DNA from 2 places in the Janibacter melonis genome. Region 2 is predicted to be linked to the other one. Evidence: riboswitches for the same ligand, from Rfam matches in the RefSeq annotation. Region 2 holds a riboswitch; the other holds the start of a gene.

Region 1 (9,691 bases), 1.1 Mb from region 2:
CGGCGGCCGCACCCGGCTCGTCGACATCGCCCTCGTCGGCGCGCTCATGACGATCGTCGCCGACTACGTCGCCGCCTACCTCGTGCCCGGCGGCGCGAACCTGCCCGTGGGCGTCGTCACCGGTCTGGCCGGTGCGCCCTTCCTCCTGTGGCTCATCGCCACCCGATCCCGAGTGGAGCTGAGATGACGGTGACCGCTGCGCGACCGATCACGACCGAGCAGGCGGCCCCGACCGCCTCTCGTCTGCGTGCCGAAGGGGTGAGCCTGGGCTACCGCGACCGCACCGTGGTGCAGGGCCTCGACCTGTCAGTGCCCGACGGCCGGGTGAGCGCCATCGTCGGCCCCAACGGCTGCGGCAAGTCGACCCTGCTGCGCGGACTCGTGCGTCTGCTCGCCCCGAGCGCGGGCCAGGTCGTGCTCGACGGTGAGGACATCTCCTCGATCCCGACGAAGGAGGTGGCGCGCCGCATCGGGCTGCTGCCGCAGGCGCCGCTGGCCCCGGAGGGACTGAGCGTCGCCGAGCTCGTCGCCCACGGCCGGCACCCCCACCACTCGCTGCTGCGCCGCCCCGGCCCGCAGGACGACGCGATCGTCGCCGAGGCCCTCGAGCTCACCGACACCCTCTCGCTCGCCGACCGTGCGGTCGACGAGCTGAGCGGCGGCCAGCGCCAGCGCGTGTGGATCGCCCTCGCGCTCGCGCAGCAGCCGGGCATCCTCCTGCTCGACGAGCCGACGTCCTTCCTCGACATCGCCCACCAGGTCGAGGTGCTCGAGCTCGTGCGCCGGCTCAACGCCGAGCGCGGCACGACGTGCGTCATGGTCCTGCACGACCTCGCGATGGCCGCCCGCTACGCCGACCACGTCGTCGCCATGCGCGACGGCGAGGTCGTGGCGCAGGGCTCGCCGGTCGAGGTCGTCACCGAAGAGCTCGTCTCGAGCGTCTTCGACATCCGCTGCCGCATCCTCACCGACCCCGACACGGGGACCCCCGTCGTGCTCCCGCGCGGCATGCCGACCCCGACCGCGAAGGACCAGGAGATCTCATGACCGCGATCGTCACCAAGGCCGGCGCGAAGGTCCGCGACGCCCTGCTCGAGGGCGCCTCGAAGGCCTACGGCTCGGCGATGGCCCCGACCCGTGACCGCGACGGCCACGAGCAGCTCGAGATGACGGTGAGCCGGGTCGTCGACCTCAGCGCGTCGGTGCGGCGCCTGACCTTCACCTCCGAGGACCTGCGCCACTTCGAGCGGGTGGGTGCCGACGAGTACTTCGGGCTGCTCATGCCGCGCCGGGGCGTCCCGCTCGTCATGCCCGACCCAGAGCGCCGCGACTGCCGGGCCGCCGTCGCCGACATCGACGAGGACGTCCGCCCCGACCTGCGCTGGTACACGATCCGCGCCCACCGCCCCGAGCTCGGCGAGATCGACGTCGACGTCGTGACCCACGGCGACTCGGGCCCCGGGTCCTCCTGGGTGCGTCGGGCGACCGTCGGCGACCCGGCCGGCCTGCGCTCGGGTGGTGCCCTCTACCGCGGTGACGACGTCGCCGGGCCCCAGCTGCTCGTCGCCGACGAGACGGCGATCCCGGCCCTGCTCGCGATCCTCGACGACCGAGCCGCACGGGGGCTGACCGGCGAGGTCCGCATCCACGTCGAGGTGCCCGACGCCGAGACGGCGACCGCCATGGGTGTCCCCGCGGGGGTCCACGTGCACGCGCGCGGCGAGGCGGCCCCCGGCACCGTCGTCCTCGAGGCGATCCGTGGCGAGCACGCCCGCGACACCCTCGACCTCGACTACGCCTGGCTGTGCGGCGAGTCGGGTCTCGTCACCTGCCTGCGTCGCCACCTCGTCAAGGAGCTCGGCGCCGAGCGACGCCGCGTCCTCTTCAGCGGCTACTGGAAGCTCGGAGCCGCCCGCCCCTGACCCCGGGCCGGCTCGGCCCCCCTTCGTGCCTCCTCTACCGCGAGCTACGGCGCAGTAGTGGTCGTGATCGCGACCAGTACTGCGCCGTAGGCGGAGGCGTAGCGGGGTGGGGGCGCGAAGGGGGATCAGCGCGCGGCGAGCGTGACGGCCGTCGCGAGCGCGGCGGTCACCGCCTCGTAGCCCTTGTCCTCGCTCGACCCCGGCAGGCCCGCGCGGTCGAGCGCCTGCTCGTCGGTGTCGCACGTGAGCACGCCGAAGCCGACGGGCACCCCGGTGCGCACGCTCACCTCGGTGAGCCCGACCGTCGCGGCCTGGCACACGTACTCGAAGTGGGGCGTGCCACCGCGCACGACGACCCCGAGCGCCACGACCGCGTCGTGGTCCTGCGCCAGCCGCGCCGTGGCGACCGGCAGCTCGAAGGTCCCCGGCACCCGGACGACCTCGATCTCGGGCAGACCGCAGTCGGCGGCGCCCCGGCGAGCCCCGTCGATCAGCCCGTCCATGACCTCCTCGTGCCAGCTCGCGGCGACGACGACGGCACGCAGGCCGCTCGCGTCGCAGGTGGTGCTGCTCGGTGCTCCGTGGCCGCTCATGCGGGTCTCCTGCTCGTCGTCGTGGGGGTGCTCGGTGCGGTGGGGGTGGTGGGGTCGGCCGACGCAGCCGCGACGGGCGCCGCGCCCGTGGGCGGCCCGGTGTGCCCGAGCCGGTCCCGCTTCGTCGCGAGGTACCCGGCGTTGTCCGGGCCCTCGCCGACGTGGATCGGCACGCGCCGCACGGCGATCTCGCCGCGCTGGAGCGCCTCGACCTTCGCCGGGTTGTTCGTCATGAGCTCGACGTCGGTGAGCCCGAGGTCGTGGAGCACCGCGACGGCGGCGCCGTACTCACGCGCGTCGACGGGCAGCCCGAGCGCGATCTGCGCCTCGACGGTGTCGGCCCCGGCGTCCTGCTCGGCGTAGGCGCGCAGCTTGTCGAGCAGGCCGACGCCGCGTCCCTCGTGCCCGCGCAGGTAGACGACGGCACCGCCGTGCTCGGCGACCTCGGCGAGCGCGGCGTCGAGCTGGGGCCCGCAGTCGCAGCGCCGTGAGCCGAAGGCGTCGCCGGTGAGGCACTCGGAGTGCACCCGGACCCGCGACCCGCCCGGCCGCGTGAGCGCGACGTGCTCGGCGCCGGTGACGAGGTCGCGGTAGCCGTGGGCGACGAGCCGGCCGTGCCGGGTGGGCAGGGTCGTCGTCGTCACCCGCTCGACCCGGTCGTGCAGGCGGCGCCACGCGACGAGGTCGGCGATGGTGACGACCGGCAGGTCGTGTGCCGCCCCGAGCGTGAGCACGTCAGGGGTGCGCAGCATCGTCCCGTCGTCGGCCGTGAGCTCGCCGATGGCGCCGACCGGCTCGAGACCGGCGAGCCGGCACAGGTCGACCGTCGCCTCGGTGTGGCCACGGCGCACGAGGACGCCTCCGTCACGGGCGCGAAGGGGGACGACGTGCCCCGGGCGCACGAGGTCGCCGGGGGTGGCCGTGGGGTCGGCGAGCACGTGGAGGGTGCGGGTGCGGTCGGCGGCGCTGATGCCGGTCGTCACCTGGGCCGCGGCGTCGACGGTGATCGTGTAGGCCGTGCGCAGCGAGTCCTCGTTGCGCGTCACCATGAGCGGCAGCTCGAGCCGGTCGGCGCGCTCCTCGGTCATCGGCGCGCAGATGTAGCCCGACGTGTACCGGATGGTCCACGCGAGCCACTCGGCGGTCGCCGTCTGCGCGGCGAGGACGACGTCGCCCTCGTCCTCGCGGTCGGCGTCGTCGAGCACGAGCACCGGGCGCCCGGCGCGCAGGGCCTCGAGGGCGTCGGGGATCGTCGCGAAGCCGCTCATGACGCGGCCTGGCGGTCGCCGAGCAGCCCGGCGACGTACTTCGCGAGCACGTCGGTCTCGAGGTTGACCCGGTCGCCGACCGCCCGCCGGCCCAGCGTCGTCTCCGCGAGCGTCGTCGGGATGAGCGAGACCTCGAAGCCCGCGTCGGTCAGCCCGCTCACGGTGAGCGAGGTGCCGTCGACGGCGACCGAGCCCTTGCGCACGAGGTGGGGGCGCAGCTCCTCGGGCACGCTCACCTCGAGCACCTCCCAGCGCTCGTGCACGGTGCGCGCGACGACCTCGCCGACGCCGTCGACGTGGCCCTGGACGACGTGCCCGTCGAGCCGGCCGTCGGCGCGCAGCGCGCGCTCGAGGTTGACCGGGTCGCCCGGGGCGAGCCCGCCGAGGGTGGTCCAGCGCAGGGTCTCGCCCATGACGTCGGCGGTGAAGCGCTCGCCGTCGTGCTCGACGACGGTGAGGCACACCCCGCCGACGGCGATGGAGCACCCGGGACGGGCGTCGAGGAGCACGCCCGGGCCCTCGATCGTCATCCGGGCGCTGCCGACGTCGGCCTCGCCCCCGTCACCGGGCTGCTCGTGCTCGACGGCGAGCACGGTCCCGACCTCCTCGATGATGCCGGTGAACATCAGTCCTCCTCGTGGTGCTGGTCCGGGTCGGCGGTGCCGACGCTCAGGTCGATGCGCACGTCGTCGCCGACGAGGCGCACGCCCTCGGTGCGCAGACGACGTGCCTGGGTGATGGTCGTGACGCCGAGATCGCCGAGCGCGGACGGGCCGGCGCCGAGCAGCGCGGGGGCGAGGTAGGCGATGACGTCGTCCACGCAGCCCGCGCGCCAGAAGGCCGCGGCGACGGTCGGCCCGCCCTCGAGCCACACCGAGCGCACGCCCCGGGCGTGCAGCTCGGCCAGGGCCGCCCGCACGTCATGGGTCGGCAGGTGCAGGGTCGGGGCGTCGCCGTCGAGCACCCGCGCGCCGCGGGGGACGAGACGGTGCCCGAGCACGACCCGCAGCGGCTGCCGGGGGAGGAGCTCGCCGTCGGCGTCGCGCGCGGTGAGCTGGGGGTCGTCGGCGAGCACGGTGCCGACGCCGACGAGGACGGCGCCGTGCTGCGCCCGGGCCCGGCCGACGTCGACCCGGGCCTCCCGCCCGGTGATCCACCGGCTCGTGCCGTCGGCGGCGGCCACGCGACCGTCGAGGGTCGACGCGTACTTCCACGTGACGCGGGGGCGGCCGTGCACGATCGCGAAGCGCCAGTCGCGCACGAGCGCGTCGGCCTCGTCGGCGAGCACACCGCCGCGGACCTCGACCCCGGCGTCGCGCAGCACCTGCGCCCCGCCGCCGGACCCGGCCCCCGGGTCGCTGCTCGCGTGGACGACCCGCGCGACCCCGGCCGCCAGCAGCGCCTCGGTGCACGGCCCGGTCCGGCCGGTGTGCGCGCACGGCTCGAGGCTCACGTAGGCGGTCGCGCCCCGTGCCCGCTCGCCGGCGGCGTCGAGCGCGACGACCTCGGCGTGCGCGGTGCCCGCGCCGTGGTGCCAGCCCTCGCCGACCACCTGCGGGCCGTCGGGCCCGTCGGCCACGAGGACCGCGCCGACCTGGGGGTTGGGGTCGACGGCGGGGCCGCGCTGCGCCAGCTCGAGGGCGCGCCGCACCCACCGCTCGTCATCATCAGGCCCGGTCACCCTGGGTCCTCCTGCCGTCGCCGTCTCCAGGCTCCGGGGGGTCGCGCGAGGGTGCGCAGGCCACGGGTGCGCACAGCGCACCCGCCACCACGTGCTGCCTCCCATCCGGACTTTCACCGTCGGTCGAGGAATCTCACCTCGTCAACCGCTCGCTGGCTGCGAGCGGGTCGCGGACTGTCACCGCCGGCTCGGAATTGCACCGACCCCGGAGCACGTACGCCTCCACGGTAGCCCCCGCCGGGCGGGCCGGTCGAGACGTGTCCACGCCCGAGGGCGGTGAGCGGCCTCACGGCGGATAGGTTGCGGGCGTGGACGCGCACATGATCTGCCTCGACCTCGACGGCACGACGATCACGCACGAGGGGGTCCTGCGCCCCGCCGTCCGCGAGGCGGTGCAGGCAGTCCTCGCTGCCGGTCACCACGTCGTCGTCGCCACCGGTCGCGGCATCGTCGCGACGACCCCGATCCTCGACGCGCTCGGCCTGACGAAGGGGTGGACGGTCTGCTCCAACGGCGCGGTGACGGTCCGTCTGGACCCCCGCGCACCGCAGGGCTGGACGCTCGACGAGGACGACGTCGTCACCTTCGACCCCGCCCCGGTCCTCACCCGCCTGCGTCCCGTCCTGCCCGATGCGCTCGTCGCGGTCGAGGACCTCGGCGTCGGCTTCCGGCTCAGCGCCCCCTACCCGGCCGACGAGCTCGTCGGCGAGCAGACGGTCGTGCCGTGGGAGGAGCTCATCGCGCACCCGACCACCCGTGTCACCCTGCGGATGCCGGAGGCGACGAGCGAGGAGTTCGCCGAGGCCGTCGACCGCGCCGGTCTGCACGGCGTCGCCTACTCGGTCGGCTTCTCGGCCTGGCTCGACATCAACCCCGAGGGCGTCTCGAAGGGGTCGGCGCTGGAGATCGTGCGCCGCCGCCTCCACGTCGAGCCGGGTCTGACCGTCGCCGTCGGCGACCAGCGCAACGACGTCGAGATGCTGCGCTGGGCCGCCCGGGGCGTCGCGATGGGCAACGCACCCGCCGAGGTGCAGGATGTGGCCGACGAGGTCACCGGAGTCGTCGACGACGACGGGCTCGTCCCCGTCCTGAGGAGCCTGCTGTGAGCCCGTCCGAGCACCGTCCCCGCCGCGCCTCGAGCCGGGCGGCCGACGCCGCCGACGAGGCCGTCGACGACGCGGTCGACGCCGTCGACGACGCGAGCTCGCACCCCGTCGTCATCGCCCTCGCCCGGGTCGGTCACGCCGTCAACGGCGTGCTCCACCTCGTCATCGCAGGCATCGCCCTCCAGCTCGCCTGGGGCGCGGGCGGCGGGGAGCAGGCCGACCAGTCCGGGGCTCTCGCGGCGCTCGCCGGCCAGCCCCTCGGGGCCCTGCTCCTGTGGGTCTTCGTCGTCGGCGGCACGGCGCTCGGCCTGTGGTACCTCGCCGAGGTCGTCGCGCCCTCGCCGGGCGACGGCGGCGCCTCGGAGCGCGCCAAGTCGGGCGCGAAGGGGGTCGTCTACCTCGCCATCGCGTGGTCGGCCTTCCGCTTCGCCACCGGGTCGGGACAGTCCGGCTCGAGCGAGGACCAGACGCAGAGCCTCACCCAGACCCTCATGCGCCAGCCCGCCGGTCAGTGGCTCGTCGCCGCGGTCGGCCTCGTCGTCGTCGCGGTCGGTGCGTACTACGTCCAGAAGGGCGTACGCCAGCGCTTCATGAAGGACCTCACCCGTCACCCGGGGGTGTGGGCGGTGACCGCCGGCACCATCGGCTACCCGGCGAAGGGGGCCGTCCTCGCCCTCGTCGGCATCTTCTTCGTCGTCGCCGCCTGGCAGCACGACGCCGACGAGGCCCAGGGCCTCGACGGGGCGCTCAAGGCGGTCAAGGGCGCCGAGTACGGCCCCTACCTGCTCACCGCGATGGCGCTGGGCATCATCGCCTTCGGCATCTACTGCATCGCCCGCGCGCGCTACGCCCGGTTGGACTGAGGCGGGGCGGTCGGCCCCGGCCGGGGCCGCAGACCGATCGTCAGCGCGGCGGCGGTCATCGCGCTCCCGACGAGCACCCCGGCGACGACGTCTGTCGGGTAGTGGACCCCGAGGTAGACGCGGTCGAGGCAGGTGAGCACGACGAGGGTCGCCGCGGCCACGACGAGCACCGTGCGCGTCCACGTGCGGCGCGCGAGGGGCCACAGCAGGACGACGAGCAGGATCATCGCGATCGTGCTGCCCGTCGCGTGGCCGGAGGGATAGCTGTAGCCGTCGGCGACGGTGATCGCCTCCGGCGGCACCGGGCGCGGGCGCCCGACGATGTACTTGCACGTGATCGACAGCCCCCAGCCGACAAGCCCCACGGGCACGACCCACAGGGCGCGGCGCCGGACGAGACCGCGCCAGTGCAGCACCCCCGCGAGCAGGGCGAGGACGAGGAAGAGCACCCACGGCTCGGTGAGATGGGCCCACAGCAGCAGGGCGTCGACGAGCCCGGGCCGCTCCAGCGCGTACCCGGTCGTCGCGTCGATGACCGAGGCGTCGCTGCGGCGGACCGAGCTCGACGCGAGGACGACCTGACGTCCGACGAAGGCGGTGACGAGCATCGCCGCCGCCATGACGACCAGCGCGAGGAGCAGCCGCCCGGGCTCGGGCCTCGTGGGCTCGAGGTGCTGCGACGTCGACGTGTCCTCCAGCTGGCCGGGCATCGGCCCAGTGTGCGGCATCCTGGGTGGGCCATGGCTGATCTGCACATCACCTCCCCGTCCAACCCGCGCCTCAAGGAGCTCGTCGCGCTGCGCCGTCGGCGGGCTCGCGACGAGAGCGGCACGACCCTGCTCGAGGGCACCGAGGAGCTCCTCCTCGCGCTCGAGGCGGGGGTGACCCCCTTCGCCGTCTACCACTGCCCCGAGCTCATGCACGAGGCCGGACCGGGTGCCGTCGAGGCGGCCCGTGCCGCCGGCGCGGAGGTCGTCGAGCTCTCGCGGACCGCCTTCGACAAGGTCTCCTACCGCGAGGGGCCGGACGGCGTCCTCGCGAAGGTGCCCGCCCCCGGGCTGTCCTGGGACGACGTCGAGCTGGGGGAGTCCCCCTTCGTCCTGCTCGTCGAAGGGGTGGAGAAGCCGGGCAACCTCGGCGCGATGCTGCGCACGGCCGACGCCGCGGGCGTCGACCTCGTCATCGCCGCCGACTGCGTCACGGACTGGGGCAACCCCAACGTCATCCGGGGGAGCAAGGGCACGGTCTTCTCGGTGCCGGTCGTCTCGACGACCCGCGCCCAGGCCTGGGCCCGTCTGACCGGGCACGGCGTGGCCGTCGTCGCGACGACGCCGGACACCGACGTCGTGCACACCGACGTCGACTACACCGGGGGCGTCGCGGTCGCCGTCGGCTCGGAGAAGTACGGGCTCACCGACGAGGCGCTCGCCGCCTCGACCCACCGCGTGCGGATCCCCATGGTCGGCCGGGCGAACTCGCTCAACGTCTCGACCTCCGCCGCGGTCGTCCTCTACGAGGCGGTGCGGCAGCGTACGCGGTGACCGGTCGGTACGCGACCGCTCGTCGGGGGTCGATTACGTCGTGAGACGCACCCCGTGCCACGATGCCCCTATGCGCGTCGACCACGTCTCTTTCGCCGCAGAGCCTGCAGGGCTGCAGGCCACCGCCAAGCGCCTCGCGGAGGCCATCGGGGTGGAACCGCTCGACGGCGGCATCCATCCTCGCTTCGGCACGCGCAACATGATCCTGCCGCTGGCCCACGAGCGCTACATCGAGGTCGTCGAGGTCCTCGACCACCCGAGCGCCGACAAGGCCCCCTTCGGCCAGGCCGTGCGCGCCCGCTCCGAGCAGGGCGGCGGCTGGATGGGCTGGGTCGTCGCGGTCGACGACCTCGGCGTCGTCGAGCAGCGCCTCGAGCGCGAGTCGGTCCCCGGGTCGCGCCGCATGCCCGACGGGCGCGAGTTCAGCTGGCGCCAGATCGGCGTCAAGGGCCTGATGTCGGACCCGCAGCTGCCCTTCTTCATCAAGTGGGACGAGGGCTCGGACCACCCGAGCGCCGACAACCACAGCGACGTCGTCATCGAGTCGCTCATGGTCGCGGGCGACCCCGAGCGGGTCCACGACTGGCTGGGCCTGCCCGCCACCGAGACCTCGTCGGTCATCACCTTCGAGTTCGTCGCCCCCCACGGCCAGCCGGGTCTGCTCTCGGTCACCCTGAGCACCCCCAAGGGCACCGTCACCATCTGAGGCATCACCCG
Region 2 (9,691 bases):
CCGAGGCCGGCGCGCAGTCGGTGACCTTCCACGTCGAGGCGGCGACGGACCCGGTGCGCCTCGCGCGCGACCTGCGGGCGGCCGGCGCCCGGGCGAGCATGGCGATCAAGCCGGGCACCGACTTCGCGCCCTACGAGGACCTGCTGCCCGAGCTCGACATGGTCCTCGTAATGACCGTCGAGCCCGGCTTCGGCGGGCAGTCCTTCATGGCCGACCAGATGCCCAAGGTGCGCCAGGTGCGCGAGGCCGTGCGTCGCCACGGCGGCGAGATCTGGGTGCAGGTCGACGGCGGCGTCTCCGCGCGGACCATCGAGCAGTGCGCCGAGGCGGGCGCCGACGTCTTCGTCGCCGGGTCGGCCGTGTACGGCGCCGAGTCCGCGGCCGACGCGGTGGCCGAGCTGCGCGAGCTCGCGCAGCGCCACGCCCACGTCTGACCGTCCTACCGTCGGCGCCCGCGTCGCGCGAAGAGCGACGTCGGGTGATCGGCGCCCACCTCGTGGATGCTCACGTCGAGACGGCCGACGTCCGACCCGCCCACCGGGTCGACCGCGACGCAGATCCCGGTCTCGACGTCGAGCGCGACGTCGTACGCATCGGGGTAGTCCCTCGGGGCGTCCGGGGGCGGTGACCCGTCGTGCTCGAGCCGCTCGGAGACCTCGCCCCAAAGGAGCGGGCAGCACGAGCAGCGCGGGTCGTAGGCGCCGGTCGGGACCGCCCGGGCCCACCACGTCCGCCGTCCGCGGCGCTCCTCCTCTCGCAGGTCGTCGAGCCAGGTGCCGGGCACCTGGAGGTCCGTCGGCCACCCGAGCTCGGGGAAGGGCTCGGGCTCGATCGACGGCACCGGCGTGCCCACCGGCAGCTGCTCCTCGACCCCGGTGACGAGATCGCGCGAGGGCTCGCCGTCGGCGAGCTCGACGGGGTCGAGCATCGCGACCCAGAGGTAGCTCTGGCACATCGGGTCCTCGTAGTCCACCGCCCACCGGCTCGGGCGCACCGCGACGAGGCCGTCCGGGTCGCGCACCGGCTCGACCTCCCGGGCACGCGGCAGGTGCACCCGCTCGCCCCGGCGCCGCGACCACGTCCCGCCGCTCGTGAACCGCGCGATGGCCGGGGGCTCGTGCCGCTCGGCGAAGACCTCGCCGTCGACCTCGACCCGCAGCAGCTCGCGGTCGCGCAGCCACGCGACGGCGTCACCCGTCGCGCCCTCCTGCGCCCCGTGCCACGTGAGGTGCACCGAGGCCCAGCGCCAGGGCGAGCTGCGCGCGAGCGCGCGGAATCGGTCGACGGTGATCTCCACGGCCACAGGATGCGGCATCGGCGAGATCACACGCCGCGGGTTTTGCCCCGGGTGCCCGGGCACGCGACGATGGCCCGAGCACGTGCCTCGTGACTCGGTGAAACTCCGAACCGGCGGTGAGAGCCCGCGACCCGGCCATGGTGGTCGGTGAACTCTGGTGAGACCCCCAGGGCCGACCGTCATAGTCCGGACGAGAGAGGCGCTGCGGGAGGACAGTCATGCCTGCAGAGGGTCAGAACCTCTTCCAGGAGATCATCGCCGCGCACCTGCAGATCGGGCCCTACGCCCTGTACTGGCTCGAGGCGGTCGGGATCCTCATCGGCGTCGTCAGCGCCTACCTCGGGATGAAGCGGTGGGTGTGGGCCTGGCCGGTCGGCATCAGCGCCAACATCATGCTCTTCGCCGTCTACCTCGGCGCGCTCTTCGGCGCCGACGAGCGGATCCCGCTCTTCGGGCAGGCCGGGCGTCAGATCTTCTTCATCGTCACGAGCATCTACGGCTGGTGGCGCTGGACCCAGATCAAGCGCGAGCGCACCGAGGCGGAGCCGGGCGCGGTCGGCAGCGAAGGGGGAGCCGCGATCGTCCCGCGGTGGGCGACCTCGCGCGAGCGTCTCGTCGTCGCCGGCGTGTGGCTCGGTGGCACGGTCGTCGCGCACCAGGCCTTCGTCACGCTGTGGGCCGCGGCGCCGAACCCGTACTGGCAGCCCGAGTGGTGGTACTTCTGGAGCGACTCGTGGATCTTCGTCGGGTCGATGCTCGCGACGTACATGATGGCGCGCGGGTGGAACGAGTTCTGGCTCGCCTGGATCGCCGTCGACCTCGTCGGGGTCCCGCTCGGCTTCGCCACCGGGTACGTGCCGACCGCCGTCATGTACATCGGCTACGGCGCCTTCGTCCTCTACGGCTTCACCCAGTGGGTGGCGGCTACCCGGCGCGCGGCCGCGACCCCGACCGGGTCCGGGGAGCGCGTCGGCGCCGCCTAGACTGGGCGCCTGTGAAGACCTTCGACTCCCTCTTCGCCGAGCTCACGGCGACCGCGCAGACCCGGCCCGAGGGCTCGGGCACCGTCGCAGCGCTGGACGCCGGCACCCATGCCATCGGCAAGAAGGTCGTCGAGGAGGCCGCCGAGGTGTGGATGGCCGCCGAGCACGAGGGCAAGGAGCGCCTCGCCGAGGAGATCAGCCAGCTGCTCTACCACCTCCAGGTGCTCATGCTCGCCAACGACCTCGAGCTCGACGACGTCTACACCCACCTCTGATCAGGCAGGACCTCCGTGCGCATCGCCGTCCCCAACAAGGGCTCGCTGTCCGAGCCGTCCGTCGCCATGCTCCGAGAGGCCGGCTACCGCGTGCGCCGGGACTCCAAGGAGCTCGTCGTCGCCGACCCCGACAACGGGGTCGAATTCTTCTACCTGCGCCCGCGTGACGTCGCCGTCTACGTCGGGCAGGGCCAGGTCGACGCCGGCATCACCGGTCGCGACCTGCTCCTCGACTCCGGCTCGGCCGCCGTCGAGATCATGCCGCTCGGCTTCGGCGGCTCGACCTTCCGCTTCGCCGGTCGGGCCGGCACGGCGAGCGGCGTCGGCGACCTCCAGGGCCGCCGCGTCGCGACGTCCTACGCCGGGCTCGTCGCCGCGCACCTCGCCGACCACGGCGTGCAGGCCGAGGTCGTGCGGCTCGACGGAGCGGTCGAGACGGCGATCACCCTCGGCGTCGCCGACGCGATCGCCGACGTCGTCGAGACCGGCACGACCCTGCGCAACCAGGGCCTGGAGGTCTTCGGCGAGCCGATCCTGCGCAGCGAGGCCGTCCTCGTGCGCCGGGCCGACGCTGCCGAGTCCGCGGTGGAGGTCCTGCACCGCCGGCTCATGGGCGTCGTCACGGCGCGCCACTACGTCATGCTCGACTACGACTGCCCGACGACGATCGTCGAGCAGGCGGTGACCCTCACCCCGGGCCTGGAGTCGCCGACGATCTCGCCGATGCACGACAAGGACTGGGTCGCCGTGCGGGCCATGGTCCCGCGCGGCCGGACCAACGCGATCATGGACGAGCTCTACGACATCGGGGCCCGCGCGATCCTCGTCACCGAGATCACCGCGTGCCGGCTGTGAACGGCCGAGGTCGTCCCGGCGAGGGGACTGACGCCCCCTTCGTCCCACGGCGCGGTCGCCTCGTGGCGACCGTCCTCGCGGTCCTCACGCTCGTCATCTTCCTGCTCGTCGCGATCTTCGTGCCCGAGCGCTTCCACCTCGTCGACCGGCTCGGCTTCTTCCTCATCGGGCTCGGCGTCGCCGGGCTGCTCAGCCGGTACATGACGATCCGGGCGGTGCCGCGGGCCGACGGCCTGCTCGTGCGCAACCTCGGGCCGCAGCAGGTCGTGCCGTGGGAGGACATCGAGGCCGTGCGCTTCTCCGACGGCATGCCGTGGGTGCGCCTCGACCTCGCCGACGGCGACGACATGGCGGTCATGGCGATCCAGCGGGCCGACGGCTCCGGCTCGCTCGCCCAGGCCCAGCGGCTCAGCGACCTCGTCGGCGCCCACCAGCGCTGATCACTCTGCGCGCACCAGCGCGACTACTCCGCGCGCACCAGCGCGACGGCGTCGGCGTACTCGAGCCCGGTGACCATGAGCAGGTCGACGACCATCGAGCGGACCTGCGCCCGGATGAGCTCGGCCGAGAGGGTCGCCCCGGGCTCGCCCCGACCCGCGGCGCGCCCCACCCGCACGAGCTGCTCGCGCACCTCGATGCCCAGCCGCCCCTGGTCGAGCTCGCGGGCGAGCTCCTCGACGACGACCGCGAGACGGTCGACGACCCGCAGGTAGGGCTCGGGCACGGCCTCGCCGACCCTGACGGCGACACCTGTGCGGCGGGCGAGCACGCGCATGTTGCGCACGCACCGGTCGAGCGGGTTGATCGCCGAGGAGATGAGGCGCACCTCGGCGCGATGGCGCGCGTGCAGCGGTGAGATCGCGGCGATCTCGTTGGCCGCACCGGCCCCGTCGCGCAGCGAGGCGATCATCGCCTCGGTGCCCCGCGCCCGGCGCAGGACGTCGTCGGCGGCCTCGACGTCGCGCTCGCGCACGGCCGACGTGCACTCGTGCAGGACCGCCCCGATCTCCTCGGCGAGGTCGACGATGTCGCGGCGCGGCCTCGTCACGGGGGCGGCCGGCGCGATCATCGCGAGGGTGAGGGCGACGACGCCTCCGAGCACCGCGTCGAGCCAGCGCGAGAAGGCCTGGTCGGGAGCGGCGACGAGGGTTGTGATGATGATCGACTGCACCCCGGCCTGGATGGTGAGCAGCAGCCCGGCGCCGAGGAAGGTCGCGATGGTCATCGCGAGGGTCGCGACGACGGCGAGCTGCCACACCCCGCTGCCGAAGAGGTAGACGAAGAGGTCGCCGACGAGCACCCCGACGGCGACGCCGACGACGAGCTCGCTGACCCGCCGCAGCCGCTGGCCGTAGCTGAGCCCGAGCGTGACGACGACGGTGACGGGGGCGAAGAAGGGCTGCGGGTGATCGAGCAGGTCACGGGCCAGCCACCACGCGAGGGCCGCGCCGAAGGCCGCGGTGAGGATGCGCACGCCGCGCTCCTGCACGCGGCGCACGCGGCTGCGCAGGCCCGCCCGGGGTCGCAGCGAGCGCATCTCGGCACGGATGCTCATCCGAGTCTGCTCGTGTCGAGGACGAGGTCGGCGCGCTCGGCCACGCCGCACAGGACCTCGGCCTCCTGAGCGGCCCATCGCTCCCAGTGCGGGGCGAAGGTCTGCCCGTCGCGCGAGAGGGCTCGCTCGCGGCGCAGCCCCTCGGGGGCCTCGAGCCAGACGAGGAGGTCGACGAGCCCGCCCGCGGGCGGCGCGCCGGTGCCGCAGCCCTCGACGAGGACGTGCGGGGTCCACGGCAGGTGGGCGGTCGGGCCGGGAGCACCGGCGACCCAGTCCCACGTCGGCCAGGAGGCGTCGCGCCCGTCGCGAAGGGGGAGGAGCACGTCCGTCGCGAGGACGTCGGGGGCGGTGGCCAGACCGTCCCAGCCCGGGTAGATCTCGTCGAGCCGCACGACCGGCCAGCGAAGCGTCGCGGCGAGCTCGTCGGCCAGGCGGGTCTTGCCCGACCCGCTGCGGCCGTCGAGGCCGACGACGACGGTGCGGGTCGAGGGCGGGAGCGCCCGGACCCGTCGCAGGACCTCGTGCGCGGGCGCGACGTCCGGGGGCTGGGCTCTCACGACGGGCGAGCCTAGCCGGGGCACTACCCTGACCGACGTGTCCGTCGCCGTCCGTGTCATCCCCTGCCTCGACGTCGACGCCGGGCGCGTCGTCAAGGGCGTCAACTTCGCCGAGCTGAGAGACGCGGGCGACCCCGTCGAGCTGGCCCGCCGCTACGGCGCCGAGGGCGCCGACGAGCTGACCTTCCTCGACGTCACCGCGAGCAGCGGCGACCGGGCGACGACCTACGACGTCGTGAGCCGCACCGCCGAGGAGGTCTTCATCCCGCTGACGGTCGGCGGCGGGGTGCGCACGGTCGACGACGTCGACCGGCTGCTGCGGGTCGGGGCCGACAAGGTCGGGGTCAACACCGCGGCGATCGCCCGCCCGGAGCTCATCAGCGAGGTCGCCGACCGCTTCGGCGCCCAGGTGCTCGTCCTGTCCGCCGACGTGCGCCGTCGCCGGGGCGAGGACGGGGCGCTCGTCGGGGGCTTCGAGGTGACGACCCACGGCGGACGTCGGGGGACCGGCATCGACGCGATCTGGTGGTGCGCGCGGGCCGCCGAGCTCGGCGCCGGCGAGATCCTGCTCAACTCGATGGACGCCGACGGCACGAAGGCCGGCTTCGACATCGAGCTGCTCGCCGCGGTCCGGGCCGAGGTCGGCGTGCCGGTCATCGCGAGCGGGGGAGCGGGCAGCGCCGAGCACTTCGTGCCCGCGGTGGCCGCCGGGGCCGACGCCACGCTGGCCGCGAGCATCTTCCACTTCGGCGAGGTCGGCATCGGCGAGGTCAAGGACGCCCTCGAGGGCGCCGGCTACCCGGTGCGCCGGGGCCGCGCACTCTGAGCGGCCCCGCCGACCTCACATCCCGAGGTCGGCCTCGGTGAGGGTGGCGACCGCAGCCTTCTCGCCGACGAACTCGACCTGGGCGACGCCCTTGCGCCCCGAGAGGAAGAGCAGGATCTCGCCCGGGTGACCGTGCACCTCGACGACGGGGTGGCCGGTGCCGACCCGCTTGCGGTGCTTGGCCGTGACGAGCTCGACGTCGACCCCCTTCGCCCCGCGCAGGAGCAGGGGGGCCATCTTCGCGAGCTGCTTGCCGAGGGCGGTCGTCAGCTCCTGGGGCAGGTGGCGGGGGTTGGCGTCGGCGGTGCCGCGACGCACGTCCTCGTGGTGGATGAACATCTCGACGAGGTTGGCCGCCTCGTCGACCCGGGCGACGCGGGTGGGGTGCCAGGCCGGCGGCCCGGTGCGCACGCGCTCGACGAGGGTGGCGAAGGGGGTGCGCGCGGCCAGCGACCGGGTGGCGGCGTCCGTGCGCCCGGCGAGGGCCGGGACGACGATGCCTGCGGCGAGGTCGAGACGGGCGCTCTCGCGGATGACGAGGTGCGCGGCGAGGTCGGCGACGCTCCACGTCCCGCACAGCGTCGGGGCGTCGGGACCGGCTGCGAGCATCGTGTCGCAGAGCGCTCCGCGCTCGTCGTGGGCGAGTCGGCTCATGGGTCTACCTCACTGGGGTGGTCCGGTGTGTGTCCTGCGCTGTCGTCCTGACGTGGGAGGGTATCCCGGCGGAGCAGGCGGAAGGGGTCTGGGATGGGTGAGGTCGCGGTGGAGCAGCAGCTCCGGCGGCGCGGGCAGCTCGCGACGATCCTGCGCGCGCTGCGCATCATCGGGTGGGGCGTACGGGTGACCCCCGGCACCTTCGCCCTCGCGGTCGTCGGCAGCGTGATCTTCGGCGTGGCCACCGCGGGCATGGCCTGGGCCGTCGGCTGGGTCACCGAGCACCACGTGACGCCCGCCGTCACCGCCGGCGAGGTCGACGGGGGCCGCCTGGCGATCATCTTCGGCGCGATCGCGGCCGTCGTCGCCGCGACGACGGTCGGCGTGCTCGGCCGGCGCATCTTCGGCGCGATGGTCATGTACGGCATCGCGGCCGACTACCGACGCCGCGTCACGCGCCAGTACCTGCGTCTGCCGCTGACGTGGCACCATCGCCACCCCTCCGGCCAGCTCCTGTCGAACGCGAACGCCGACGTCGAGGCGACGTGGTTCGTCTTCATGCCGCTGCCCATGGCGCTCGGCGTGCTCGTCATGCTCGCCTTCGGGCTGGTCCAGATGGCTCTCGTCGACCCGGTGATGATGCTCGTCGGGCTGACCTGCTTCCCGCTGCTCATGATCGCCAACGGCGTCTACCAGCGCCGGATGACGCCGCTGGCGACGACCGCCCAGCAGCTGCGCGCCGAGGTGAGCGAGGTCGCCCACGAGTCGCTCGAGGCGGCGCTCGTCGTGAAGTCGATGGGGGCCGAGGAGCGCGAGACACGCCGTTTCGCCGAGGTCACCGGCCGGCTGCGCCAGGCCAACATCGCCGTCGGTCGCACCCGCGGCACCTTCGACCCCGTCATCGAGGCCATCCCGCAGCTCGCCACGCTCGTCGTCCTCGCCGCCGGCACCGCACGGGTGGGCAGCGGGGCGATGACCCCCGCCGAGGTCGTCCAGGTCGCCTACCTCATCGCCGTCCTCGCCTTCCCCGTGCGTGCCTTCGGCTGGGTGCTCGGCGAGCTGCCGCGCACCGTCGTCGCCTACGAGCGGGTCGAGCGCGTCCTGCTCGAGAGCGGGCACACGACCCACGGGCCGCGGCGCCTCGACGGCCGCGGGCCGGTCGAGCTCTCCCTCGCGGGCGTCTCCTTCCGCTACGAGAGCGCCGAGCGCACCGATCTCGCCGAGCGCGACGAGGACGAGGTCGCCGCGTCCGTCGGCGTCCCGGACCGGCCGCTCGCCGTCGACGGCGTCGACCTGCGCATCGCGCCCGGGCGCACCGTGGCGCTCGTCGGCCCGACCGGGTCGGGCAAGTCGACCCTCGCCGCGCTCACCACCCGTCTGCTCGAGACCACCGCCGGCACCGTGCGCTACGACGGCGTCGACCTCACCGAGCTCGCCGCGGGCGAGGTCAGCCGGGCGGCGGCGCTCGTGCCGCAGGGCACCTTCCTCTTCGACGACACCGTCCGGGGCAACATCACCCTCGGCGAGGAGATCGACGACGACGCGGTCGAGCGCGCCCTGCGCCTGGCGCAGGCGTGGGACTTCGTCGACCGGCTGCCGCACGGCCTCGACACCGAGGTCGGCGAGCGCGGTGCGTCGCTGTCCGGCGGGCAGCGCCAGCGGCTCGCGCTCGCCCGGGCCGTCGTGCGAGAGCCCCGGCTGCTCGTCCTCGACGACGCCACCTCGGCGGTCGACCCCTCCGTCGAGCTGGCGATCCTCCACGGCCTGCAGGAGCGCAGCGGGGGCTCCACGGTGCTGCTCGTCGCCTACCGGCTCTCGACGATCGCGCTCGCCGACGAGGTCGTCCACCTCGAGGGCGGCCGGGTCGTCGACCGGGGGACCCACGCCGAGCTGCTCGGTCGGGACGCCTCCTACGCCCACCTCGTCACCGCGTACGCGCGCCAGGCCGACGAACGCGCCGAGCGCGCCGAGCGCGCGGAGGCGAGCGCATGAGCACCGACACCCGTCCCGCGCAGGACGAGGCCCTGCACGGTCTTGTCAGCTCGCAGGGGTCGACGTGGTCGACCCTGCGCCGCGGTCTCGCGCTCTCGCCCGAGCTGACCCGCGGCATCTGGGTGACGCTCGCGCTCGCCGGGCTCATGACGCTCGGCCGGGTGGTCATCCCGGTCGCGGTCCAGCAGGTCACCGACCACGGCTTCGGCGCTCCCGGCGGCGTCGACACCGGCTACGTCTGGCGCCTCGTCGCGGTGTGCGCCGTCGTCGTGCTCCTCACCGCGTGGTGCGGCTACCTCGTCAACGTCCGCCTCTTCACGGCCTCCGAGTCGGGGCTGGCGACGCTGCGCACGACGGCCTTCCGGCACATCCACGACCTGTCGATGCTCACCCAGAGCTCCCAGCGCCGCGGGTCGATGACCTCACGGGTGACCTCCGACGTCGACACGATCAGCCAGTTCGCCCAGTTCGGCGGCATCATCCTCGTCGTCAGCACCGGGCAGATCCTCGTCTCGCTGCTCCTCATGGCCTTCTACAGCCCGGTGCTGCTCCTCGTCGTGCTCGTGAGCTTCGTCCCGCTCTTCGTCGCCGTGACGCGGCTGCAGCGGGTCCTCGGCCGGGCCTACCTCGCCGTGCGCGAGCGCGTCGGAGACATGCTCGCCGCCATCTCCGAGTCGATCGGGGGCGCCGAGACGAT

The links. Region 2 has a riboswitch for FMN ahead of EEW87_RS03045 (nicotinamide mononucleotide transporter family protein). Riboswitches for the same ligand answer to the same signal wherever they lie in the genome.
Region 1: it holds a riboswitch for FMN, as region 2 does, so the genes downstream of both, ribD (bifunctional diaminohydroxyphosphoribosylaminopyrimidine deaminase/5-amino-6-(5-phosphoribosylamino)uracil reductase RibD) here and EEW87_RS03045 (nicotinamide mononucleotide transporter family protein) in region 2, are expected to answer to the same signal.

What each region holds. Positions count from the first base shown of each region.
Region 1 is NZ_CP044548.2:2,920,258-2,929,948, forward strand. It holds gene EEW87_RS14000 (FecCD family ABC transporter permease) at 1-187, shown strand, start outside; gene EEW87_RS14005 (ABC transporter ATP-binding protein) at 184-1,047, shown strand; gene EEW87_RS14010 (siderophore-interacting protein) at 1,044-1,922, shown strand; gene ribH (6,7-dimethyl-8-ribityllumazine synthase) at 2,048-2,515, opposite strand; gene ribB (3,4-dihydroxy-2-butanone-4-phosphate synthase) at 2,512-3,783, opposite strand; gene EEW87_RS14025 (riboflavin synthase) at 3,780-4,409, opposite strand; gene ribD (bifunctional diaminohydroxyphosphoribosylaminopyrimidine deaminase/5-amino-6-(5-phosphoribosylamino)uracil reductase RibD) at 4,409-5,464, opposite strand; FMN riboswitch at 5,552-5,682, opposite strand; gene EEW87_RS14035 (HAD family hydrolase) at 5,785-6,570, shown strand; gene EEW87_RS14040 (DUF1206 domain-containing protein) at 6,567-7,433, shown strand; gene EEW87_RS14045 (phosphatase PAP2 family protein) at 7,415-8,143, opposite strand; gene EEW87_RS14050 (RNA methyltransferase) at 8,174-8,974, shown strand; gene EEW87_RS14055 (VOC family protein) at 9,045-9,680, shown strand.
Region 2 is NZ_CP044548.2:635,384-645,074, forward strand. It holds gene rpe (ribulose-phosphate 3-epimerase) at 1-434, shown strand, start outside; gene EEW87_RS03040 (hypothetical protein) at 440-1,297, opposite strand; FMN riboswitch at 1,377-1,503, shown strand; gene EEW87_RS03045 (nicotinamide mononucleotide transporter family protein) at 1,516-2,280, shown strand; gene EEW87_RS03050 (phosphoribosyl-ATP diphosphatase) at 2,292-2,555, shown strand; gene hisG (ATP phosphoribosyltransferase) at 2,571-3,410, shown strand; gene EEW87_RS03060 (PH domain-containing protein) at 3,473-3,850, shown strand; gene EEW87_RS03065 (FUSC family protein) at 3,874-4,965, opposite strand; gene EEW87_RS03070 (nucleoside/nucleotide kinase family protein) at 4,962-5,522, opposite strand; gene hisF (imidazole glycerol phosphate synthase subunit HisF) at 5,560-6,348, shown strand; gene EEW87_RS03080 (TIGR03085 family metal-binding protein) at 6,364-7,002, opposite strand; gene EEW87_RS03085 (ABC transporter ATP-binding protein) at 7,096-8,994, shown strand; gene EEW87_RS03090 (ABC transporter ATP-binding protein) at 8,991-9,691, shown strand, end outside.